4 regions of the Streptomyces sp. NPDC045678 genome follow, and region 4 is predicted to be linked to each of the others. Evidence: riboswitches for the same ligand, from Rfam matches in the RefSeq annotation. Region 4 holds a riboswitch; each other region holds the start of a gene.
What was found. Region 4 has a riboswitch for cyclic di-AMP ahead of AC07DO_RS27195 (C40 family peptidase). Riboswitches for the same ligand answer to the same signal wherever they lie in the genome.

Region 1: it holds a riboswitch for cyclic di-AMP, as region 4 does, so the genes downstream of both, AC07DO_RS15390 (M23 family metallopeptidase) here and AC07DO_RS27195 (C40 family peptidase) in region 4, are expected to answer to the same signal.
Region 2: it holds a riboswitch for cyclic di-AMP, as region 4 does, so the genes downstream of both, AC07DO_RS18675 (transglycosylase family protein) here and AC07DO_RS27195 (C40 family peptidase) in region 4, are expected to answer to the same signal.
Region 3: it holds a riboswitch for cyclic di-AMP, as region 4 does, so the genes downstream of both, AC07DO_RS10940 (M23 family metallopeptidase) here and AC07DO_RS27195 (C40 family peptidase) in region 4, are expected to answer to the same signal.

What each region holds. Positions count from the first base shown of each region.
Region 1 is NZ_JBWKJS010000004.1:154,132-159,709, forward strand. It holds gene AC07DO_RS15385 (M16 family metallopeptidase) at 1-1,041, shown strand, start outside; cyclic di-AMP (ydaO/yuaA leader) riboswitch at 1,248-1,410, shown strand; gene AC07DO_RS15390 (M23 family metallopeptidase) at 1,423-2,226, shown strand; gene AC07DO_RS15395 (GntR family transcriptional regulator) at 2,426-3,112, shown strand; gene AC07DO_RS15400 (HPr family phosphocarrier protein) at 3,240-3,521, opposite strand; gene AC07DO_RS15405 (bifunctional acetate--CoA ligase family protein/GNAT family N-acetyltransferase) at 3,677-5,578, shown strand, end outside.
Region 2 is NZ_JBWKJS010000005.1:120,147-125,724, forward strand. It holds gene eno (phosphopyruvate hydratase) at 1-1,023, opposite strand, end outside; gene AC07DO_RS18675 (transglycosylase family protein) at 1,341-2,057, opposite strand; cyclic di-AMP (ydaO/yuaA leader) riboswitch at 2,062-2,212, opposite strand; gene AC07DO_RS18680 (LysM peptidoglycan-binding domain-containing protein) at 2,407-3,474, opposite strand; gene AC07DO_RS18685 (cytochrome P450 family protein) at 3,613-4,902, opposite strand; gene AC07DO_RS18690 (nucleoside triphosphate pyrophosphohydrolase) at 5,123-5,578, opposite strand, start outside.
Region 3 is NZ_JBWKJS010000003.1:20,153-25,730, forward strand. It holds gene AC07DO_RS10930 (PrsW family intramembrane metalloprotease) at 1-701, shown strand, start outside; gene AC07DO_RS10935 (aldo/keto reductase) at 711-1,655, opposite strand; gene AC07DO_RS10940 (M23 family metallopeptidase) at 1,736-2,800, opposite strand; cyclic di-AMP (ydaO/yuaA leader) riboswitch at 2,812-2,959, opposite strand; gene AC07DO_RS10945 (PP2C family protein-serine/threonine phosphatase) at 3,181-4,404, opposite strand; tRNA gene AC07DO_RS10950 (tRNA-Met) at 4,516-4,589, opposite strand; gene AC07DO_RS10955 (alginate lyase family protein) at 4,636-5,578, opposite strand, start outside.
Region 4 is NZ_JBWKJS010000008.1:137,904-143,481, reverse strand. It holds gene AC07DO_RS27195 (C40 family peptidase) at 1-1,119, opposite strand, end outside; cyclic di-AMP (ydaO/yuaA leader) riboswitch at 1,127-1,282, opposite strand; gene AC07DO_RS27190 (ATP-dependent DNA helicase) at 1,525-4,110, shown strand; gene AC07DO_RS27185 (M23 family metallopeptidase) at 4,137-5,578, opposite strand, start outside.

The DNA of each region.
Region 1 (5,578 bases), on a different contig from region 4:
GTCTCCCGCCTCCCGAAGGCGCTCGGCCTGCTCGCCGACGCCCTGCGGGCCCCCGCCTTCGCGGACAGCGAGATCGAGCGGCTCGTACGCAACCGCCTGGACGAGATCCCGCACGAGGCCGCCAACCCGGCGCGCCGCGCGGCCAAGGAGCTCTCCCGGCAGCTGTTCCCGCCGACATCGCGCATGTCGCGCCCGCGCCAGGGCACCGAGGAGACGGTCGAGGCCATCGACTCGGCGGCGGTGCGTGCCTTCTACGAGAAGTTCGTCCGGCCCGCCACGGCCACCCTGGTCGTCGTCGGCGATCTGGAGGGCACCGATCTGGACGCCGTCCTCGCGGACACCGTCGGCGCCTGGACCGGTTCCGCGGGCGAGCCGCGCCCGGTGCCACCGGTGACCGCCGACGACCGCGGCCGCATCGTCATCGTGGACCGCCCCGGAGCGGTCCAGACGCAGCTGCTGATCGGCCGGGTCGGCGCCGACCGGCACGACCGCGTCTGGCCGGCCCAGGTCCTCGGCACGTACTGCCTGGGCGGCACCCTCACCTCGCGCCTGGACCGTGTCCTGCGCGAGGAGAAGGGATACACCTACGGTGTACGGGCGTTCAGCCAGGTCCTGCGCTCCGCCCCGGACGGGACGGGCGCCGCGATGCTCGCCATCAGCGGCTCCGTGGACACCCCGAACACGGGTCCGGCGCTGGACGATCTGTGGAAGGTGCTGCGCACCCTCGCCGCCGAAGGGCTCACCGACGCCGAGCGCGACGTGGCCGTGCAGAACCTGGTGGGCGTGGCCCCCCTCAAGTACGAGATGGCGGCATCCGTGGCGGCGACGCTCGCCGACCAGGTCGAGCAGAACCTGCCGGACGACTTCCAGGCGCAGCTGTACCGGCGGCTGGCCGCCACGGGCACCGTGGAGGCCACCGCGGCCGTCGTGAACGCCTTCCCGGAGGACCGCCTGGTGACGGTCCTCGTCGGGGACGCCGCGCAGATCGAGGAGCCCGTCAGGGCCCTCGGGATCGGTGAAGTGAGCGTGGTCACCGGCTGAGTGACGGATAACTAAACGGACAACTATGAGGACCCCGATGGCCCGTTTCGGCCACCGGGGTCCTCATATGTCCGGATTCATATGGAGGTTGCCTGTCTGCCGTGTGGCGTGCGCTACAAAAGTCGAGTTCTGTTTGTCGATTGACAGACGCCCCGATTAGCGTCGACCCGGCTGTCCGTCGCGCAGTACGCCGCATCCGCGGCACCGGGCAGTCATCGCCGAGTCCCCGTACGGCGCGAGCCAGGGGAGCCGGGGACCCACACGTCCCCTGGGGTGAATCGGGAACCTTGTCGCGAGGCGAGGGACTCGTAGGAGACCTTCCTGCTCCGAACCCGTCAGCTAACCCGGTAGGCGAGAGGGAAGGAAAGGAACACCCGCCACATGGCGTTCACCCGTGCCACCGGGAAGCACCGTCGTCCGAGCCGCATGACGCGGACCACCGCGAACGTCGCGGGTGTCGCGGCGCTCACCACCACCGGTGTCATCGGCGGTCTCGCGGGCCCCGCGCTCGCCGCCGCCGACGAAGCGGCCGTGGAGCACACCGGTCTCACCCAGGCGATATCCGTCGGCGACTCGCTCGCCGAGAGCATCGACGCGCAGGCCGCCGCGCAGCGCCAGGCCGCCGACGACGCCGCTGCCGCCAAGAAGGCCGAAGAGGCAGCCAAGAAGAAGGCCGCCGAGGAGAAGCGCAAGGCCGAGGCCGAGGCCAAGGCGAAGGCCAAGAAGGAGCGCGAGGCCAAGGAGCGCGCCGCCCGCGAGGCCGAGCGCAAGCGCCTGAACACCTACGTCTCCCCGATCTCCGGCTCGTACGTCTCCACGGGCTACCAGACCGGCGGTGCCATGTGGTCCTCCGGCAGCCACACCGGTGTCGACTTCCACGCCGCCTCCGGCACCTCGGTCCACGCGGTCGGCTCCGGCACCGTCGTCGAGGCCGGCTGGGGCGGTGCCTACGGCAACAACGTGGTCATCAAGATGAACGACGGCACGTACACCCAGTACGGCCACATGTCGTCCCTCGGCGTCACCGTCGGCCAGACGGTCACCCCGGGCCAGCAGATCGGCCTCTCCGGTTCCACCGGCAACTCCAGCGGCCCGCACCTCCACTTCGAGGCCCGCACCGGCGCGGAGTACGGCTCGGACATCGACCCGGTCTCGTACCTGCGCTCGCACGGCGTCAACGTCTGACCGACGCCTCCGCAGCATCGCACCGAAAGCCCCGGTTCCTCGTGAGCCGGGGCTTTCGCCGTTCCCGGCCGCCGTGTTCTTGGCCAAAAGATATCCATGAATTCCGGCCCGCCGTCGGAAATTCCGGCCCTCTGCAATAGAGTCACGGAACGAGCGTCGGTAGACCGCGTTGCGCGGGGATCAAAGCGGAGGTCCGGTCATGCGCGTTCCCGCGCACTCGGTATGCACGGCCATTCGGGATGACATAGTCGCCGGTGTGTACGAAAGGGGCGGCAAGCTCACCGAGGAACTCCTCGCGCGGCGCTACGGAGTCTCCCGCGTCCCCGTGCGCGAGGCCCTGCGCACCCTGGAGGCCGAGGGCTTCGTCGTCACCCGCAGGCACGCGGGCGCGTGCGTCGCCGAACCGACGGAGCAGGAGGCCGCGGACCTCCTGGAGGTCCGGACGCTGCTCGAACCCCTCGCCGCGGCCCGCGCCGCGCAGCGCCGCACGGACGCGCACCTGAAAGTCCTGCGCGGGCTCGTCAGGCTGGGCCAGGAGCGCGCGAGGAGCGGCCTGGGGGAGGAGTTGCGGTCCCTGGGCGGCTGGTTCCACGACACGCTCGGCCAGGCGTCCGGCAGCCCCGGCCTCACGGCGCTGCTCACCCCGCTCCGGCACAAGATCGCCTGGATGTACGTCGTCGAACCCTCGGCGGCGCCGGGCGAGTCCTGGTCCGAGCACGCGGCGATCGTCGACGCGGTGGCCCGCCGGGACGCGCAACGGGCGAGGGCGCTGACCGCGGCGCACGTCGAACGGACGCGTGCCTTTCACCGATTGCGCCCCGCGCGCCGTAGCGGCCGTGTGAGGGATTCGCAACATGCCGTAAACACGGTGAGCCTCCGCAATTAACGGAGGTGCCGTATATGAATGCCTGACGTTGTGCGTGAATTGCTCGACTTATTCAGGGGCATACATGCGTCGATGGGGTCACCCGTAATTCCGGGTGACCCCATCGACGTAATGCGAGGAACGTGTCCTAGACCGTCTCCGGAAGCTCCTCGAGCCCCTCGGCGACCAGCTTCGCCAGACGGTCGAGAGCGGCGTCGGCACCCTCGGCGTCGGAGGCCAGCACGATCTCTTCGCCGCCCTGGGCACCCAGGCCGAGCACCGCGAGCATCGAAGCGGCGTTGACCGGGCTGCCGTCGGCCTTGGCGATCGTCACGGGGACGCCGGCGGCCGTGGCCGCGCGGACGAAGATGGAGGCGGGTCGGGCGTGAAGGCCCTCGGCCCAGCCGACGTTGACGCGGCGCTCAGCCATGTGTTGCTGCCCTTCCAGGTGTCTCACACTTGTCTAGACCAGTGTCTCATGCCGTCGTGGGTGCTCTGCCGGGCAGAGGTCCCGGACCCGGCCGTCCTTCGACCTGTCCTAGCCTGCCCCGGCCCGGGCGGCCGCGCGACCCGTACCCTGGCCCCATGCAGACCCCGTCGGATCAGCAGGATCGACACGACTACCCGTCGCACTGGGAAGCCGATGTGGTGCTGCGCGACGGAGGGACCGCCCGCATCAGGCCCATCACGGCCGAGGACGCGGACCGCCTGGTCAGTTTCTACGAACAGGTCTCGGACGAGTCGAAGTACTACCGCTTCTTCGCGCCCTACCCGCGACTGTCCGCCAAGGACGTGCACCGTTTCACCCACCACGACCAGGTGGACCGGGTGGGGCTCGCGGCCACCATCGGCGGCGAGTTCATCGCCACCGTGCGCTACGACCGCATCGACGAGCGCGGCATGGCCGCCAGCGCCCCCGCCGACGAGGCCGAGGTCGCCTTCCTCGTGCAGGACGCCCACCAGGGCAGGGGCGTCGCCTCCACGCTCCTCGAACACATCGCGGCCGTCGCCAGGGAGCGCGGCATCCGCCGCTTCGCCGCCGAGGTGCTGCCCGCCAACACCAAGATGATCAAGGTCTTCACGGATGCGGGCTACCAGCAGAAGCGCAGCTTCGAGGACGGTGTCGTCCGCCTGGAGTTCGACCTGGAGCCGACCGACCGCTCGCTCGCCGTGCAGCGCGCCCGCGAACAGCGCGCCGAGGGACGGTCCGTGCAGCGCCTCCTCACACCGGGGTCGGTCGCGGTGATCGGGGTGGGCCGGGCCCCCGGCGGCGTGGGCCGCAGCGTCCTGAACAACCTCCAGGAGTCCGGTTACACCGGGCGCCTGTACGCGGTGAACAGCGCCTTCGGAGAGAGCGTTTCCGGAGAGGGCCACCAAGAGGGCGCGGACATCGACGGGGTGCCCGCGCACCGCTCCGTGGCGGACATCGAGGAGCCCGTGGACCTCGCGGTGATCTCCGTGCCCGCCGACCGCGTCCCCCAGGCCGTCGCCGAGTGCGGCGAGCACGGGGTGCGCGGCCTCGTGGTGCTGTCCGCCGGGTACGCGGAGAGCGGCGTCGAGGGACGCGAGCGGCAGCGCGAACTGGTGCGCCAGGCCCGGTCCTACGGCATGCGGATCATCGGCCCGAACGCCTTCGGCGTCATCAACACCTCTCCGGAGACGCGGCTCAACGCCTCGCTCGCCCCGCAGTCCCCCGCGCGGGGGCGCATCGGCCTGTTCACCCAGTCCGGCGCCATCGGCATCGCCCTGCTGTCCGGACTGCACCGCCGAGGCGCGGGCCTGTCCACGTTCGTCGGATCCGGCAACCGCGCGGACGTGTCCGGCAACGACCTCCTCCAGTACTGGTTCGAGGACCCGGACACCGACGTCACGCTGATGTACCTGGAGACGATCGGCAACCCGCGCAAGTTCACCCGCCTCGCGCGGCGCTCGGCGACCGCCAAGCCGCTGGTCGTCGTCCAGGGCGCCCGGCACAGCGGCATCGCGCCGACCGGACACGCCGTCCAGGCGACCCGGCTGCCGCACGCCACCGTCTCGGCGCTGCTGCGCCAGGCGGGCGTGATCCGCGTCGACACCGTCACCGAGATGGTCGACGCGGGACTCCTGCTCGCGGGGCAGCCGCTGCCGTCCGGGCCCCGCGTGGCCATCCTCGGCAACTCCGAGTCCCTCGGCCTCCTCACGTACGACGCGTGTGTGGCCGACGGACTGCGGCCGCAGCGGCCCCGCGACCTGACGACCGGGGCCACCCCGGCGGACTTCCGCGCCGCGCTCACCGAGGCCCTGTCGGACGACGGCTGCGACGCGGTGATCGTCAACGCGATCCCCTGGGTGGGGGAGGACGGCGCGACGACCGACCCCGAGACGCTCGCCACGGAGCTGCGGGCCGCGGCGGCCGGCTGCCCGGCGAAACCGGTGGCCGTGGTGCACGTCGAGCTCGGCGGCCTCGCGAAGGCCCTGGCCGCGGCGACCAGCACCGGACCCGACGCG
Region 2 (5,578 bases), on a different contig from region 4:
GATCTGGTTGACCTTGACGAGCAGGGCGTTGGCCGAGTTCTCCTCGATGCCGCGGGCCAGGCGCTCGGGGTTGGTGACGAACAGGTCGTCGCCGACGAGCTGCACCTTGTCGCCGAGCTTCTCGGTGATGGCGTTCCAGCCGGCCCAGTCGTCCTCGAACAGCGGGTCCTCGATGGAGACGAGCGGGTACGAGGCGACGAGCTCCTCGTAGTACTCGGTCATCTCGGCGGCCGAGCGCTCCTTGCCCTCGAAGGAGTACTTGCCGTCCTTGTAGAACTCGGACGCGGCGACGTCGAGGGCGAGCGCGATCTGCTCGCCGGGGACGTAACCGGCCTGCTTGATGGCCTCGAGGATGAGGTCGAGCGCGGCGCGGTTGGAGTCCAGGTTCGGGGCGAAGCCGCCCTCGTCGCCGAGGCCGGTCGACAGACCCTTGTCCTTCAGGACCTTCTTGAGGGTGTGGTAGACCTCGGTGCCCCAGCGCAGCGCCTCGGAGAAGGACTCCGCGCCGATCGGGGCGATCATGAATTCCTGGATGTCGACGTTCGAGTCGGCGTGCGACCCGCCGTTCAGGATGTTCATCATCGGGACGGGCAGCAGGTGCGCGTTCGGGCCGCCGAGGTAGCGGAACAGCGGCAGGTCGCTGGCCTCGGAGGCGGCGTGCGCGACGGCGAGCGAGACGCCGAGGATGGCGTTGGCGCCGAGCGAGCCCTTGTTGTCGGTGGCGTCCAGGTCGAACATGGCCTGGTCGATCAGGCGCTGCTCGGTGGCGTCGTAGCCGACGAGCTCCGGGCCGATCTGCTCGATGACGGCGAGGACGGCCTTCTCGACACCCTTGCCCTGGTAACGGTTGGGGTCACCGTCGCGGAGTTCGATGGCCTCGAAGGCACCGGTGGAGGCACCGGACGGAACGGCGGCACGACCGGTGCTGCCGTCGTCGAGGCCGACCTCGACCTCGACCGTGGGGTTGCCTCGGGAGTCCAGGATTTCCCGGGCTACGACGACGTCGATGGACGGCACGAGCATCTCCTTCTGGGATGTGACGCGTTTACGCGAGCCGCTTCGGCCCTGCGTCTCCTGAGCCTAACCGGCTCCGGGCCTTCGGCCAGCCGACCGCCCGTCCCCTGGGACGGCACAAAGGCCATATGGCGCGGAAACAGGGCGTAAGACCATGTTCTCTACTCGCTAGTAGCGAACAAGAGGGGGCCGGGGACGGCGGGGGAAGGGGTGCGGACATGGCCCCGCCCCGGTGCGTACGGGGGATACGCGCACCGGGGCGGGGAGCCCGTGGGGACGGGGGGTACGGCCGTGCGTCCGCCGAGGCACGGCCGTGACCGTCCGGGTCAGCTCAGGTGGAGCTGCTGGCCCGGGTAGATCATGTCGGCGTTGTCGATGATGTCGCCGTTGAGCTTGTAGACCTTGTGCCAGCCGCCCTTGACGTGCTTCGCCTCAGCGATCTTCGACAGGGTGTCGCCCGTCTTGACCTTGTACTCGCCGTCGCCCTTCTTGACCGTCTTGCCGGTCGGGGTCTCGACGGTCTTCTTGGACTCGGTCTGCGGCTGCGGCTTGGGCTGCGGCTTGGGCGCGGCCTGCTGCTGCGGGGCGGCCTGCTGCTGCGTCTGCTGCGGCTTCGGCGCGGCCTGCTGCTGCTGCGGAGCCTGCTGCTGCGAGCCGCCGCTGTTGGGCGAGGCGCCCGAGAGGCCGACGCCGCAGCTCGGCCAGGCACCCTTGCCCTGGCTGGCGAGGACCTTCTCGGCGATCTCGATCTGCTGGGCCTTGGAGGCCTTGTCGGCCGTCGGCGCGTACTTCGTGCCGCCGTACGCGGACCACGTGGAGGCGGAGAACTGCACGCCGCCGTAGTAGCCGTTGCCGGTGTTGATGGACCAGTTGCCGCCGGACTCGCACTGCGCGACGGCGTCCCACTCGGAGGTGGTGGCGGCCGAGGCGGAACCGGCGGCCATCAGCGGGGCCGCGACTGCGGCACCGGTGACACCGGCGAGCGTGACGACACGGGTGGCCTTGGACGGACGACGGTGCTTGCCCTTGCTGGAAAACAGCATGCGTTGATCCCCTCACCGACGCCTGCGAGGTGAGCTGTCGGGTTCGGGCCGATGTGGTTGCCCGGCCGCACTCCTTCGAGTGCGGCTTCACCCCTAGCCGCATGACGCGGCGCTTACCTTGGGTCCCCCGCTCCTGCCTACGGCGCTCAAAGCGACGACTGTTCCCGTCCGGCCGTTGGCAGGATTCGGCGTACCGACCGGCGGGGCTCACGAGTGGCGAGCGGTGACGACGGTAATCACGCGATCGCCGGAATTTCAAAGACGATCAGGGCTTCTGAGACCCATCTCTCACTCGCACCAAACCAGACATACGACGCGAAGCCCCCACCCGACTCTTCGTCAACTACCGTTACTTTTCGCCCAGATCGAGGCTCTGACCGGGGAGAATGAGGTCCGGGTCCTTGCCGACGGTCTTCTTGTTCTCGGTGTAGAGCTCGTGCCATCCGCCGTCGACGCCGAGGTCGTCCGCGATGACCGAGAGGTTGTCTCCGGAGCGCACCGTGTACGTCCCGTCGGCGATCCCGCCGGAGCGCTTCTCACCGCGCGAGGCGTGCCGTCCGGACCGGCCGTCCGCGTCCGCACCCTCGTCCGCGCGGTCGCCGCGGTGGCGGCCGGAGGCGGAGTCGCCGGAGCCGTCCGCGTCGTCAGCGCCGCCTGCGGGGTCGGTCGAGTTCTCGGGAGTGGGCGAAGTGGCGTCTTCGTCGCCCGACTTGCCGGAGTCACCCTTGTTGCCGCCGGTGTCGCCCTTACCGCCCTTGCCATCCTTTTCGCCGGACTCGTCGTGATTCTTGTCTCGGGAGTCCTTGCCGGAGCCGGGCCTGTCGCTCGCGTCGTCGGAGGGCTTCTCCGGGTCGGCGGACGGGTCGGCCGAGTCGGAGGCGTCGCCGGACGATTCGCCCTTGCCCCCGCCCTTGCCCGAGGGGCCCTTGGCGTCCTTGCCGTCCTTGCCGTCCTTGCCGTCCTTGCCGGAGCCTGTGGGGTCCGACGGCTCGGTGGGCTTCGGCGTGACCGGGGCGCCCGGGTCCACGTCGGCCGCGGCGCCGTCCTGGGTGAGGCCGGCGATCGGGGCGCAGCTCGGCCACGCGGCGGTGCCCTTGTCGTCGAGGACCTGCTCGGCGACGGCGATCTGCTGGGAGCGGCTCGCCTGGTCGGCGCTCGGCGCGTAGTCGAGGCCGCCGTACGCCTCCCAGGTCTCCTGGGAGAGCTGGAGGCCGCCGTAGTAGCCGTTGCCGGGGTTGGCGCTCCACTCGCCGCCGCTCTCGCACTCGGCGAGCTTCTCCCACGTCGTGGTCTCGGCGGCGTTCGCGCTCGTGGCGCCGAGGAGTGGAATGGCGATGGCTGATCCGGTGACTCCTGCCGCGACGATGAGGGCCGGGGCTTGGCGGGGGCGTCGGTGACGACCATGGCCGGAGAGCATGCGGGTGCCTTTCACGAGACTGCAGCGACGACTTGTGCGCGTGGGGCGCTCAAGTCGTCGTGAACGTAGCCGCAGTCGAACGCTTGTCACAAGTCGATGCAGCGGAGATCACGCGAACATCACAGTCGTGACGGGGTGTCAGCCGGACACCGTTGTCTGTGCGGTCGTGAACTTCACCGGCAGGGTGCGCAGTCCCCGCATGATCAGTCCGCCACGCCACCGCAAATCATCCGGTTCCGCCGCGAGTTGCAGGTCGGGAAGGCGCCGGAGCAGCGTCGCGAGGGCGGTTTGGCCCTCCAGACGGGCGAGCGGGGCGCCGAGGCAGTAGTGGATTCCGTGCCCGTATCCGAGGTGCTGGTTGTCGCTACGGGAAAGATCGAGCGTGTCGGGGTCCTCGAACCGGGCGGGGTCGCGGTCGGCGGCGGCGAGCACGACGAGGACGGGGTCGCCTGCGGCGATGTCCTGCCCGCCGATGGTGAGCGGCTCCGTCGCGAAGCGCCAGGTGGCGAGCTCGACCGGCCCGTCGAAGCGGAGCAGTTCCTCGACGCCGGTCTCCAGGAGCCCGGTGTCGCCCTCGGCCAGCGCCTTCTGGAGGCGGGCACGCTGCTCGGGGTGGGTGAGGAGGGCGTACGTCCCGTTGCCGATGAGGTTCACCGTGGTCTCGAAACCGGCGAAGAGAAGGATGAACGCCATGGCGGCGGCCTCGTTCTCGGTGAGGTGCTCGCCGTGGTCGGAGGCCTTGATGAGCCCGGAGATGAGGTCGTCGCCGGGTTCGAGGCGCTTGCGGTGGATGAGTTCGGCGAGATAGCCGCGCATCTTCTTCACCGACCGGGCGACGCCGCCGCGCGGACCGCCGCCGTGCCGGATCATCATGCCCGCCCAGTCGCGGAAGTCGTCCTGGTCCTCGCGCGGGACGCCGAGGAGGTCGCAGATGGCGTAGATGGGCAGGGGGAAGGCGAATTCGTGGATGAGGTCCGCGGAGCCCTCCTCGATGAACCTGTCGATGAGCTGGTCCGTCAGCTCCTGCACGCGGGGGGCGAACTCGGCCACTCGGCGGGGGGTGAAGGCCTTGGAGACGAGGCGGCGGAGGCGGGTGTGGTCCGGCGGGTCGATGTTGAGCAGATGCGTCATGAGATTGGCGCTGCGCTCGCCCGGGATCCCGGTCTTGCTCCTCGCGTGCGCGGGCTCGTCGTGGTGGGCCGGGTTCTTGCTGAGGCGCTGGTCGGCGAGGGCGTGGCGGGCGTCCGCGTAACGGGTGACCAGCCACGCCTCCACTCCGCTCGGGAGCGGTGTCTTCCTCACGGGGGCGTTGTCGCGGAGCCAGGCGTACGCGGGGTACGGGTCTGAGGCGAACTCCCACGTGAAGAGTTCTGGCCCCTTGGGCTCGGGTGACTCCGGGGTGCCCCCGGTCGGCTGTCGGTCGTGCATGCGTCGACGGTATCCGGGTGCGGGTCCGTTGTGGCTGGTCGCGCAGTTCCCCGCGCCCCTAAGGGGCGCCTCCGTCGCGTGACGGGTGCGGGTGCTTCGTGGTTGGTCGCGCAGTTCCCCGCGCCCCTAGGGGGGTGGGTGTCCCCGACGGCTGTTGGGTGCGGGGGCTTCGTGGCTTGTCGGGCCGTTCCCCGCGGCCCTGGGGGACTTCGTGCGGGGGCTACCTCGTTGACGTCTCCGCCGTCAGGACCGCGTCCCTGTAGGCCCGCGCCGCTGCCCTCAGTGCTGACTCCGGGTCGACTCCCTCCGACTCCGCGCGCAGGGCCAGGGTCAGGAGTTCGTAGCCGATGCCCTCGCCCGGCGGGAGCGGGACCTCCAGGCCCGCCGTCCGGGCGCGCGAGGCGAGTTTCGCGGCCAGGGACAGGGCGGGCTGACCCAGCGGGATGCCCTCCGTGAGCGACGTGCGGCGCTTCTCCTCCGCCTTCGTGCGGAGCCAGTGGGCGCGTACGTCCTCGGGGGTCTGCGCCGAGGCGTCGCCGAAGACGTGCGGGTGGCGGTGGATCAGCTTCTCCACGATGCCGGCCGCCACGTCGTCGATGGAGAAGGGGGCCTCGTCCGTCGAGTCGCCGGTCGCCTCCTCGGCGATCCGCGCGTGGAAGACGACCTGGAGCAGGAC
Region 3 (5,578 bases), on a different contig from region 4:
ACCCGCTCTTCACGGTCCTGACCGGCATCGGCTTCGGCATCGCCGCGCTCTCGGCCGAGCGGCAGATGGTGCGCCGCGTGCTGCTCCCGCTCACCGGGCTGCTCCTCGCGATGGGCATGCACGCGCTGTGGAACGGCTCCGCGGTCTTCGGGCAGTTCGGGTTCTTCACCGTGTACGCCCTCTTCATGCTCCCGGCGTTCGGCCTGCTGACCTGGCTCGCCATCTGGACCCGCCAGCGCGAACTGCGCACGATCCGCGAGGAGCTGCCCGTGTACGCGGCGGCGGGCTGGCTCACCCCGTCCGAACCGTTCGCGCTGGGCTCGATGCGCGCCCGCTCACTGGCCCGCGACTACGCCGCGTACACCTGGGGGAAGCCCGCGGCCCGCACGGTCGCGGAGTACCAGATGTACGCGACGTCCCTCGCGTTCCTGCGCCACCGCGGCCGCCGCGGACGGGCCGGTGCCGACTTCGTCGTACGCGAGCGGGAACTCCTCGAGAAGCTGTGGGAACGCCGCGAGCCGGCCCGCCCCGCCCTCGCGTACGCGGCACAGGCGACGGCACCGGTCATGCCCCCCGTGCCGCCGTACGGAATGTACGGGGCGTACGGCGGCCGCCCTCCGCACGCCCCTCTCCCCTACGGGCCCCCGCAGCCCTACCCGGCCTACGGCTACCCGACGGCGTACAACCCCTACCGCCCCTAGGGCGCGCCCTTACGCCGACGCCGCGTTCAGCGCCGCGACATCCGCCTCCGTCAGTTCGAGATCCGCCACCGCGAGCAGCGCCGGCAGCTGCTCCACCGTCCGCGCGGAGGCGATCGGCGCCGCCACGGTGGGCTGCGCCGCGAGCCAGGCCAGCGCCACGGTCGGGACCTGCGCTCCGTGCGCCCGCGCGATCTCGTCGAGGGCGGCGAGGACACGGTCGCCCCGCTCCGTCCCCACGTACGCCTCGACCCGCGAGCTGCGCGCGCTCTCGACGCGCGTACCGGCCCGGTACTTGCCGGTGAGGTAGCCCGCCGCGAGCCCGAAGTAGGGGACAGCCGCGAGGCCGGAGCGCGAGGCGACTTCCTGGAGGGGCCCCTCGTAGGTGTCGCGGGAGACGAGGTTGTAGTGCGGTTGCAGCGCCACGTAGCGCGCGAGGCCCTCGCGGTCGGAGACGTCGAGCGACTCCTGGAGCCGCTCGGGGCTGATGTTCGACGCGGCGATCGCCCGCACCTTGCCGGCCCGCACCAGCTCGTCGAGCGCGCCGATGATCTCCTCCACGGGCACCGACGTGTCGTCGAAGTGGGTGTAGTAGAGGTCGATGTAGTCGGTGCCGAGGCGCTTCAGGGATGCGTCGGCGGCGCCCTTGATGGTGGCGGCGGACAGGCCCTTGTACTCGGGGTGGGAGCCGGCCTTCGTGGCCACGACGACATCGGAGCGGTTGCCGCGCTCGGCGAGCCACTCGCCGATGAGGGTCTCGGACTCGCCGCCCTTGTTGCCGTCGACCCAGGCCGAGTACGCGTCGGCGGTGTCGATGAAGTTGCCGCCTGCCGCGGTGTAGGCGTCGAGGACGGCGAAGGACGCCGCCCGGTCCGCGGTCCAGCCGAAGACGTTGCCGCCGAGGGAGAGCGGGAAGACCTCGAGGTCGGAGGAGCCGAGTGGGCGAAGAGAAGTCATATCCTCCTCAACGCCCCCATCGGAGACGGAATTCCGTGCAGGCCACAAGCAAGCGGTGGCCGGCCCCTACGAAGGCGCGATCAGGGGTTGAGGCCCTTGCTCTGCAGCCACCCGAGCGGGTCGATCCCCGAGCCGCCCGGCGTGTGGACCTCCATGTGGAGGTGCGGGCCTGTGACGTTGCCGGTCGCGCCGACGCGGCCGATGACGTCACCCGTGGAGACCTTCTGGCCCGCGCTGACGTTGAGCGACGACTGGTGGCAGTACCAGACCTCCGTGCCGTCCTCGAGTTCGAGCACGGTGCGGTAGCCGTACGCGCCCGCCCAGCCGGCCTCCTTGACGGTGCCGGTGTGCACGGCCTTCAGCGGGGTGCCCGTGGGCGCCGCGAAGTCCAGGCCGGTGTGGTGGCCCGAGGACCACATGGAGCCGGCGTCGCCGAAGTGCGAGGTGAGGGTGTACGAGGAGGTGGGGATGACGTAGCTCTTGGCGAGCTTGGCCAGGCGCGCGGCCTCGGCCTTCGCCTTCCGGGCCTCCTCCTCCTTCTTCTTCTTGGCGGCGGCCTTGGCGTCCGCCTCCTTCTCGGCGGCCCTCTGCTGCGCGGCCGCCTCTTCGGCGGCCTTCTTGACGGCCGCGTCCTCGGCCGCGGTCCGCACGGCGGTGTCCGCCTGGTTCTGCTGGTTCTCGGCCTGCTGCATGATGCGGGCCCGCAGGGCCTCGCCCGCGTGGGTGGTGCCCTGCTGGGCGTCGGCGGTGCTGACGCCCGCGGCGGTGAGGGGGGCCGAGGCGGCGACGGCGGTGTCCGCGGCGTCGTCGTCGGACATCAACGAGCCCACGCCGGGCAGGGACTCGGCCTCGGGCAGCGAGTCGGTGACCGCGCCCAGGTCGGGCATCGATATGGAGACCGGTGGCTTGCCGTCCTGCGCGGTGGCGATGCCGCCCGCGCCGACGGCGGCGATGACGCCCACGCCGAGCACGGTGGAGCTGCGGGCGAGCCCGCCGCCCTTCTTGTGCACACGGTGCCTGCCGCGGACGGGACGGACGGACTCCTCGGTGGGGTTCCACTCTTCGAAGGAGCCCTCGTCGTACGAACCGAAGTCGTCGTCATTCGGAACGTACACGGCTTGGGGGGCAGGCCGGTTGGACGCCACTGGGGCGCACTCCTTTCCTTCCTTCTCGCCTACCGGGTTAGCTGACGGGTTCGGAGCAGGAAGGTCTCCTACGAACATCTGACACGGATGCACAGATGCCCGATTCACCCCATGTTGGTGGTTCCCCGGCTCCCTTGCGGGATTAGGCGTGTGCGCACGGAGCCGCCTCTAGTGACGGCTGGGACGACCGCGCTGCGTTATCGAACGTTAATAGACAGCGGGTCGGTATTCCAAGCTGTTCCAGTTGATCGTTAACGCTCATCGGCCGTACACATCGGGACACGAAGGGTCGGAACGGGGCGAGTTGACCCCACCTTCCCAAACACCGGAACTTCACATTCTCTTGACAGAGCGTCAGTTGTTATGCGGAGGGCTGCACCTCAGTCACCGGACGTGACGTCGGAAGCGTCGGCCGCGACGTCCAGGTCCCCGGCGGTGGGGCGCCGCACCGCGAGCAGCGCCATGTCGTCCGTCATGCCGCCCCCGGTGTGCCGCCGCACCTCCCCCGCCAGCGCGGCGAGGAGCGCGTGCGGGCCGCCGCGGCCCGGGAAGATCCGCCCGCCGAGCCGGGTCGCGGGATCGTAGAACTCCCCCGCCGCGTTGCGCGCCTCCGAGAGGCCGTCCGTGTAGAAGAGCAGCAGCGCGCCGGGCGGCAGTTCCGTCTCGTCCGCGCGGTCCGGCCAGGTCCCGAGGTCCCCCATGCCGAGCGGCAGCGCGGGTTCGCTCGCCGACAGGACGCACAGCCGCCCGTCGCCGCGCAGCAGCAACGGCGGCGGGTGCCCGCGGTTCACGAGCCGTACGGCGCCCTCGCCGTGCCGGATCTCGGCGAGGACCGCGGTGGTGAACCCCTCGAACGCGTCGAGCCCGTCGCGCCGGGTGCCCTCGCGGGCGAGCGCCCGCTCCAGGCGCTGCGCGACCGCCTCCAGGGTGGCCTCCTGCTCGGCGGCCTCCCGGAAGGCGCCGATGACGACCGCGACGGCGGCGACCGCGCCCATGCCCTTGCCGCGTACGTCACCGACGATGAGCCGCACGCCGTGCGGGGTGTCCTGCACCGCGTACAGATCGCCCCCGATGAACGCGTCCGCCTGCGCGGCCTCGTACCGCGCCGCGAAGTCGAGCCCGCCGATCCGCGGATCCGGTTCGGGCAGCACGGCGCGCTGCGTGGCCTCGGAGATGGAACGGGCGATGGCGAGCCGGTCGTTGCTGCGCCGCACGACGCGGTTGATGACGATCGCGAGCGCGGCGACGGTCACCACGGTGACCACTTCGGTGACGGCCTCGACCTGGCTGCTGATCGTGCTGCCGTAGTGCAGGAAGAGGACGGCGGCCGTGGCGGCGACACCCGTCAGGACGGTGTTGAGCCGCGAGTAGAAGGGGGCGGCGATGAGGGGGGCGGCGGTGAAGAGGGGGGACGCGGTGAACTCCGACGGGGTCGCCGCGTCGTACACGACACCGACGACGAGGAGCAGGAGCGGCAGGGAGCGGACGAACGCCCGCTCGGGCCCGGTGGTCCCCCTGGCCTCCCTGGCATCCCTGTCGTCGGGATTTCCTCGCTGCCCCACCGCTTGTCTCCCGCCGAGTCCGCGCCCATCACCGCGCTGCATTCAGGGTTCCCGCAGCGGCGGGAGGGTGCGAGTTGGTGTGGGCCGACCGGGTTACGGCGGGGAAAACACCTGAGGCCGGGAAGCTGATGCTTCCCGGCCTCAGGCCTTCAGTAGCGGGGACAGGATTTGAACCTGCGACCTCTGGGTTATGAGCCCAGCGAGCTACCGAGCTGCTCCACCCCGCGTCGATGAACACAACTCTACGCCATCCGGAGGGGTGCGTCGAACCACTCAGACGTTGTCGGCGTGCGTGAGGGTCTCCCAGGCCACGAAGAGGTCGTCGGTGCCCTCGGGCCGCCGCTCCCGCGTGTACCTCTCGGTCTGCGGCATCTCCAGCCCCAGCCGTCCCCGCAGATGGCTGAGGCCGACCTCCGTGTCGGGTCCCATGTCGCGCTGCACCCTGCCGCCGCACAGCCAGGCCGGCGCCGCCGCGCCCAGCTGGTACTTGGAGTGGAACTCGAAGGCCGCCCGCAGCCGGTCCCTGACCTCTCCGTACAGGTCGACGCCCTGGTGCCGGGCGGTCTCCGCCATGTGCGAGGTGGCGGCGAGCGAGTAGCTCGCGTGCTTGAAGTTGCGGCAGGTCTCCTGCGACAGCCCGTCGGCGTACGTGCCCTGCCCGAACCAGTACTTCTTCAGCTCGGCGGCGGTGTCGATGCCGCTGCCCGCCGGGGAGACGGGCAGCTTCCCGTCGGACTCCAGGTAGAAGTACGCGGGCACGCGCGTCCTGAAGTGCCGCACGGCCTGCTCGAACGTGGCGTGGTCGTCGAGGAAGACGGCCATGCTCATGGTGGCGTCGGCCATGACCAGGTCCCAGTTGCCGTTGCGCTCGACGGCACCGTCGCGGACCTGGGGCAGGTAGGCGTTGCGCAGCATCCGCTCGAAGCGCAGGAGCTGCCCGTCGGGCCACCCGTCGTACGTGTAGCGCAGGGCTTCGGCGGCACGTGCCCAGGACGAGGCGGCCCAGGCGGTCTGCAGCCCGGCGTTGTCCTCGGTGTGCCGGGTGATCGCCTTCGCCCAGGCGTCCATGATGTGCACGGCCTTCTCGGCGTGGGCGCGCTCACCGGTCACGTTCCAGAGCAGGGCGTGCGTGTACGCGGCCAGCGCGTCCTCACGCTCCTCGACGCACCCCCGCCCGGGCCGGGTGTCGGGCGGGCACTCCACGACGGCGTACGGC
Region 4 (5,578 bases):
GCCGTTGCCGATGTAGATCCCCACGTGGCTGATGTCGTCGTAGAAGAACACCAGGTCACCCGGCTTGGCGTCGGCGGTCTTCACCGTCGTGCCGACCTTGACCTGGTCCCAGGTGGTGCGCGGCAGGGAGATCCCCGCGGCCTTCCACGCGTCCTGCGTGAGCCCGGAGCAGTCGTAGGAGTCGGGGCCGGTGGCGCCCCAGACGTACGGCTTGCCGATCTGGGCCTCCGCGAAGTCGATGACCTTCGCGGCCTTGGTGGCGTAGCTGCCGTCCGAGCTTCCGGTCCCCGAACCGGAACCGGAACCGGAACCGGTGTCGGAGCCCGAGCCCGAGCCCGAGCCGGAGTCCTGGCCCCCCTCGCGCTCCTTCTCCCGCTCGGCCGCCTCCTCCGCCTTGCGCTTGCGCTCCGCCTCGGCGGCCTGCTCGCGGGCCAGCTTCTCGGCCTTGCGCTTGGCCTCCTGCTTCTTCTTCCGCTCGATCTCCGCGAGCCGCGCCTTCTCCTCGGCGGTCAGCTTCGAAAGGAGCTCGCGCGCGTCCCCCAGTTTCTTCTGGACGGTCTTCTTGCTCGTCCTGAGCTCGTCCCGCGAGTCGGTCAGCGTCTCCAGGCTCTTCGCGGCCCGCGTGCGCTGCTTCGTCGCCGAAGCCTGCTCCGTCTCGTAGGCGTCGACCGCCTTCTTCTGGCGCGTGGTGAGCCGGTCCGCCAGGTGGTTCTGGTCGAAGTAGCCCTGCGGGTCGTTGGCGAGCATCATCGTGGCCGTCTCGGAGACGGCGCCGGTGCGGTACTGGGCCGCGGCGAACGAGCCGAGCTCCTGGCGTGCGTCGTTCAGCTTGTCCGTGCGCTTGGCCACGTCGTCGAGCAGCCGGTCGACCTTCTTGCGCTGCTTCTCGGTGCGCTCCTTGGCGGAGTTGTACTTCTGGGTGGCGACACCCGCCTGCTGGTAGAGCTCGTCGACCTTCTTCTGCACCTCTTCGAGGCTGGGCTTGGACGGCGCCGAGGGCGCTGCCTGCGCGCTCTGCGACAGGAGGGCGACGGAGGTGAGGGCTGCCGTCGTGATGCCGAGGGCGGGGGCCGTACGAATGCCGGCCGTCCGGTTCCGCGGCTTGCGGTGCGACGCCAAGGAGGCGACTCCTTCCGTAGACCGCCTACCGGGTTAGCTGTCGGGTTCGGGCGGATGGTTCGGAAGGCTGCCCTACGGTCCCGTACTTCGTACGGGACCGATTCACCCCAAGTTTTCGGTGGGTCCCCGGCTCCGAACACGTCGGACTCGGCGGGGGCCGCCCGTTCCCGGCGGGTTCGCCGGTGGGGGGACGAGTGGCCCGCCGGGCACGCTAGCCAACTCGTGTGGTGCCTGTGAAGGTTGATGTTCGATATGCCCGATACATTTTCGTTACTTCACGCGGGCGTGCGCGGCGCGCGAGCGGCCATGGCGGAGTGTGATCGTCCGTGGGCGGCGCGTGACGCGGGTGCCGCTGTCCGGAACCCGCAGCGGGTTGTCAGTGGGGCCGCCTAGACTCGGGAGGCGATGAGCAGCCTCTTTGATGACAGCTTCCTGGCGGACCTGCAGCCCTCCCGGGCCGCGGACGAAGCGCCCCCGCCGCCGCCCGAGGACAGCGCTCCGGAGCCCATTCCGGACGACCTGTTCGACGGAAAGTTCGACGCGCCCATGTCCCGGGACACGCACTACCGCGACGGCGCCCCGCGCCCGGTCATCGACCCCGCGACGCTCCTCGATGGGCTGAACGAGAACCAGCGCGCGGCTGTCGTGCACGCGGGCTCCCCGCTGCTCATCGTCGCCGGCGCCGGTTCCGGCAAGACCCGCGTGCTGACCCACCGCATCGCGCACCTGCTCGCCGAGCGCGGCGTGCACCCCGGCCAGATCCTCGCGATCACCTTCACGAACAAGGCCGCGGGCGAGATGAAGGAGCGCGTCGAGCAGCTCGTGGGCCCCCGGGCCAACGCGATGTGGGTGTCGACCTTCCACAGCGCCTGCGTCCGCATCCTCCGCCGTGAGTACAAGAAGCTGGGCTTCACGTCCTCCTTCTCGATCTACGACGCCGCCGACTCCAAGCGCCTCATGGCCCTGGTCTGCCGCGACCTGGATCTGGACCCCAAGAAGTTCCCGCCGAAGTCGTTCAGCGCCAAGATCTCGAACCTGAAGAACGAGCTGATCGACGAGGAGGACTTCGCGGGGCAGGCCGCCGACGGCTTCGAGAAGACCCTCGCCCAGGCCTATGCCATGTACCAGTCGCGCCTCCGCGAGGCGAACGCGCTCGACTTTGACGACCTGATCATGACGACGGTCCACCTGCTGCGCGCCTTCCCGGACGTCGCCGAGCACTACAGGCGCCGCTTCCGGCACGTCATGGTCGACGAGTACCAGGACACGAACCACGCGCAGTACGCGCTGGTGCGCGAGCTGGTCGGACCCTCCGGAGGCGAGGGGGACGACCCCGCGGAGCTGTGCGTGGTGGGTGACGCGGACCAGTCCATCTACGCCTTCCGCGGCGCCACGATCCGCAACATCCTCCAGTTCGAGGAGGACTACACGGACGCGACGACGATCCTCCTGGAGCAGAACTACCGCTCCACCCAGACGATCCTGACCGCCGCCAACGCGGTCATCGAGCGGAACGAGAGCCGCCGCCCCAAGAACCTGTGGACCAACCAGGGCGAGGGCGCACGCATCACCGGATACGTCGCCGACACCGAGCACGACGAGGCACAGTTCGTCGCCGACGAGATCGACCGCCTCACCGACGCGGGCGACGCGAAGGCCGGCGACGTGGCGATCTTCTACCGGACGAACGCCCAGTCCCGTGTCTTCGAAGAGATCTTCATCCGCGTCGGCCTGCCCTACAAGGTGGTCGGCGGCGTCCGCTTCTACGAGCGCAAGGAGGTCCGCGATGTGCTGGCCTACCTGCGCGTCCTCGCCAACCCCGAGGACGCGGTCCCGCTGCGCCGCATCCTCAACGTACCGAAGAGGGGCATCGGCGACCGCGCCGAAGCCATGATCGACGCGCTCGCGCAGCGCGAGAAGATCTCCTTCCCGCAGGCGCTGCGCCGCGTCGACGAGGCGTACGGAATGGCGGCCCGCTCCACCAACGCCGTCAAGCGTTTCAATACGCTGATGGAGGAGCTGCGGACCGTCGTCGAGTCGGGCGCGGGCCCGGCCGTCGTCCTGGAGGCCGTCCTCGAACGGACCGGCTACCTGGCCGAGCTCCAGGCCTCGACCGACCCGCAGGACGAGACCCGCATCGAGAACCTCCAGGAGCTCGCCGCCGTGGCGCTGGAGTTCGAGCAGGACAACAACCAGGCTGCGGACAACAGCCAGGCCACGGACACCGACCAGGCCACGGACACCGACCGGGCCGCGGACAACGCGCAGGGCGGACCGGATGCGGGCCAGGGCCAGGGCGAGGGCGAGGGTGAGGCCGGTGAAGGCACCACCCCGGCCGGCACGCTCTCGGACTTCCTGGAGCGCGTCGCCCTGGTCGCCGACTCCGACCAGATCCCCGACGAGGAGGACGACGGCTCCGGAGTCATCACGCTGATGACCCTGCACACCGCCAAGGGCCTCGAATTCCCCGTGGTGTTCCTGACCGGCATGGAGGACGGCGTCTTCCCGCACATGCGCTCCCTCGGGCAGGTCAAGGAGCTGGAGGAGGAGCGTCGCCTCGCGTACGTGGGCATCACGCGCGCGCGTGAACGGCTCTACCTGACCCGGTCGTCCATGCGCAGCGCCTGGGGCACGCCCTCGTACAACCCGCCGTCGCGCTTCCTCGAGGAGATCCCGGACACGCACCTGGACTGGAAGCGGACCGGCTCGGTCGGCGCGCCGGCCACGTCCGGCCCCGCCGGGGGAATCGCCTCGTCGCTGTCCTCGTCGCGCTCGCGCTCCGGTGGCGCACAGGGCTTCGCCACGCGCCGCGCGTCGGAGAAGCCGGTCGTCTCGCTGGCCGTCGGCGACCGCGTCACGCACGACCAGTTCGGCCTCGGGACCGTGGTCGGCGTGAAGGGGACGGGAGCGAACGCCGAGGCGACGGTGGACTTCGGCGAGCCCAAGCCGAAGCGCCTCCTGCTGCGGTACGCACCGGTGGAAAAGCTCTAGCGCGGGCGTCGGCGGCCGGAGTTACGTTACGTCGGGTCGAGGCCGTGGCTGCGGAGCCACGGCAGCGGGTCGATCGCCGAGCCGCCGGCGGGCCGCACCTCGAAGTGCAGGTGCGGTCCTGTGGAGTTGCCGGAGTTCCCGGAGAAGGCGATGGTCTCGCCCGCCTTCACGGGACCGCTGGAGATCTTGTGCGTGGAGAGGTGGCAGTACCACGTCTCCGTGCCGTCCTTCGCGGTGACGATCGCCATGTTGCCGTAGGCGCTGTTCCACTTGGTCGACACAGTGCCGTCGGTCGCGGCGAGGACTTCGGTGCCGTACGACACCGGGAAGTCGATTCCGGAGTGCGCGGACATCCAGTTGACGCCCGCCTGCCCGAACTGCGCGCTGAGGCCGTGCTGCTTCACCGGCAGGGCGAACTTGGGACGCAGCCGCTCCTTGCGCGCGGCCTCCGCCGCCGCCTTCTTCTGGGCGGCCACCTTCTCCGCCTTGAGGTCGATGCGCTCCTGCGTGCGGCTGGCGCGGTCCGCGAAGTCGCCCGCGTCCGCGGAGAGGTTCGCCAGCTGCGTGTCCAGCTTGTTGTTGGCGGCGGAGGGCTGCACGGGCGCGGTGTCCGGGGCCGATGCCGTCGTCGTCGTGTCCTTCGCGTCGTCCCCGCCGAAGTTCCCCACGGACGCGGCCGCCACTCCGGCGACCCCCATCACGCAGGCCGAGGGCACGGCGACGGTGAAGAGCGCGGAGCGCTTGGCGGGGGTACGGCGACGGGTCCTGGAGCGGCCGCCGGCCGCGGGTCCGCCGCTCCTTCCGCGGGAAGAACGGGGCGCGGCACCGGGGGAATCCGTCGACTCGGTGGCCGCGGGCTCGTACGCGGCGTCGTCATCGGTCTCGTACGCCTGGGCCGCGTCGTGCGGGACGGCGGCGCCGAGCAAGTCGGGTGCGTCGTGTGCCTGGTGTGACTCGTGGGTGTCGGCGGCCGAGTTCCACGCCGTCGCGTCGTACGCACCGGTGTCGAAGGTCTGCGTGTCCCACTGGCCGGTCTGTGGACCGTCCTGCGGAGTCTGGTGCCAGGCGGTGGTGTCCCACTGGCCCGTGGAGTCAGGGCCCGGCTGCGCGGGGATGTCGGCGACCTGCTGATGCCCGCCGGTCGACCACATCGAGGCGGTGTCGTAGCTGCCGTCGTAGGTGGCGGCGTAGTACTGCTCCGCGTACGCGTCGTAAGTGGCCGTCTGCTGCGGGCCTGTCGTGGTCGCCCACTGGCCCGTGTCGTGCCCGTTGCCCGGCATGTCGCCGAAGAGGGGGTCGACCGCGAACGTTCCGGTGTCGAAGGCGCCGGTGTCGGAGCTGCCGGTGGAATAGGTGCCGTGGCCGTAGCCGTTGTGCTGGGCACTCTGTTCGTCGTACGTCGCGTAGTGCGCGTAGTCGGCGCCGGGTGCCGAGGACGGGGTCATCGAGCTCCCCGACGGGTGACGGT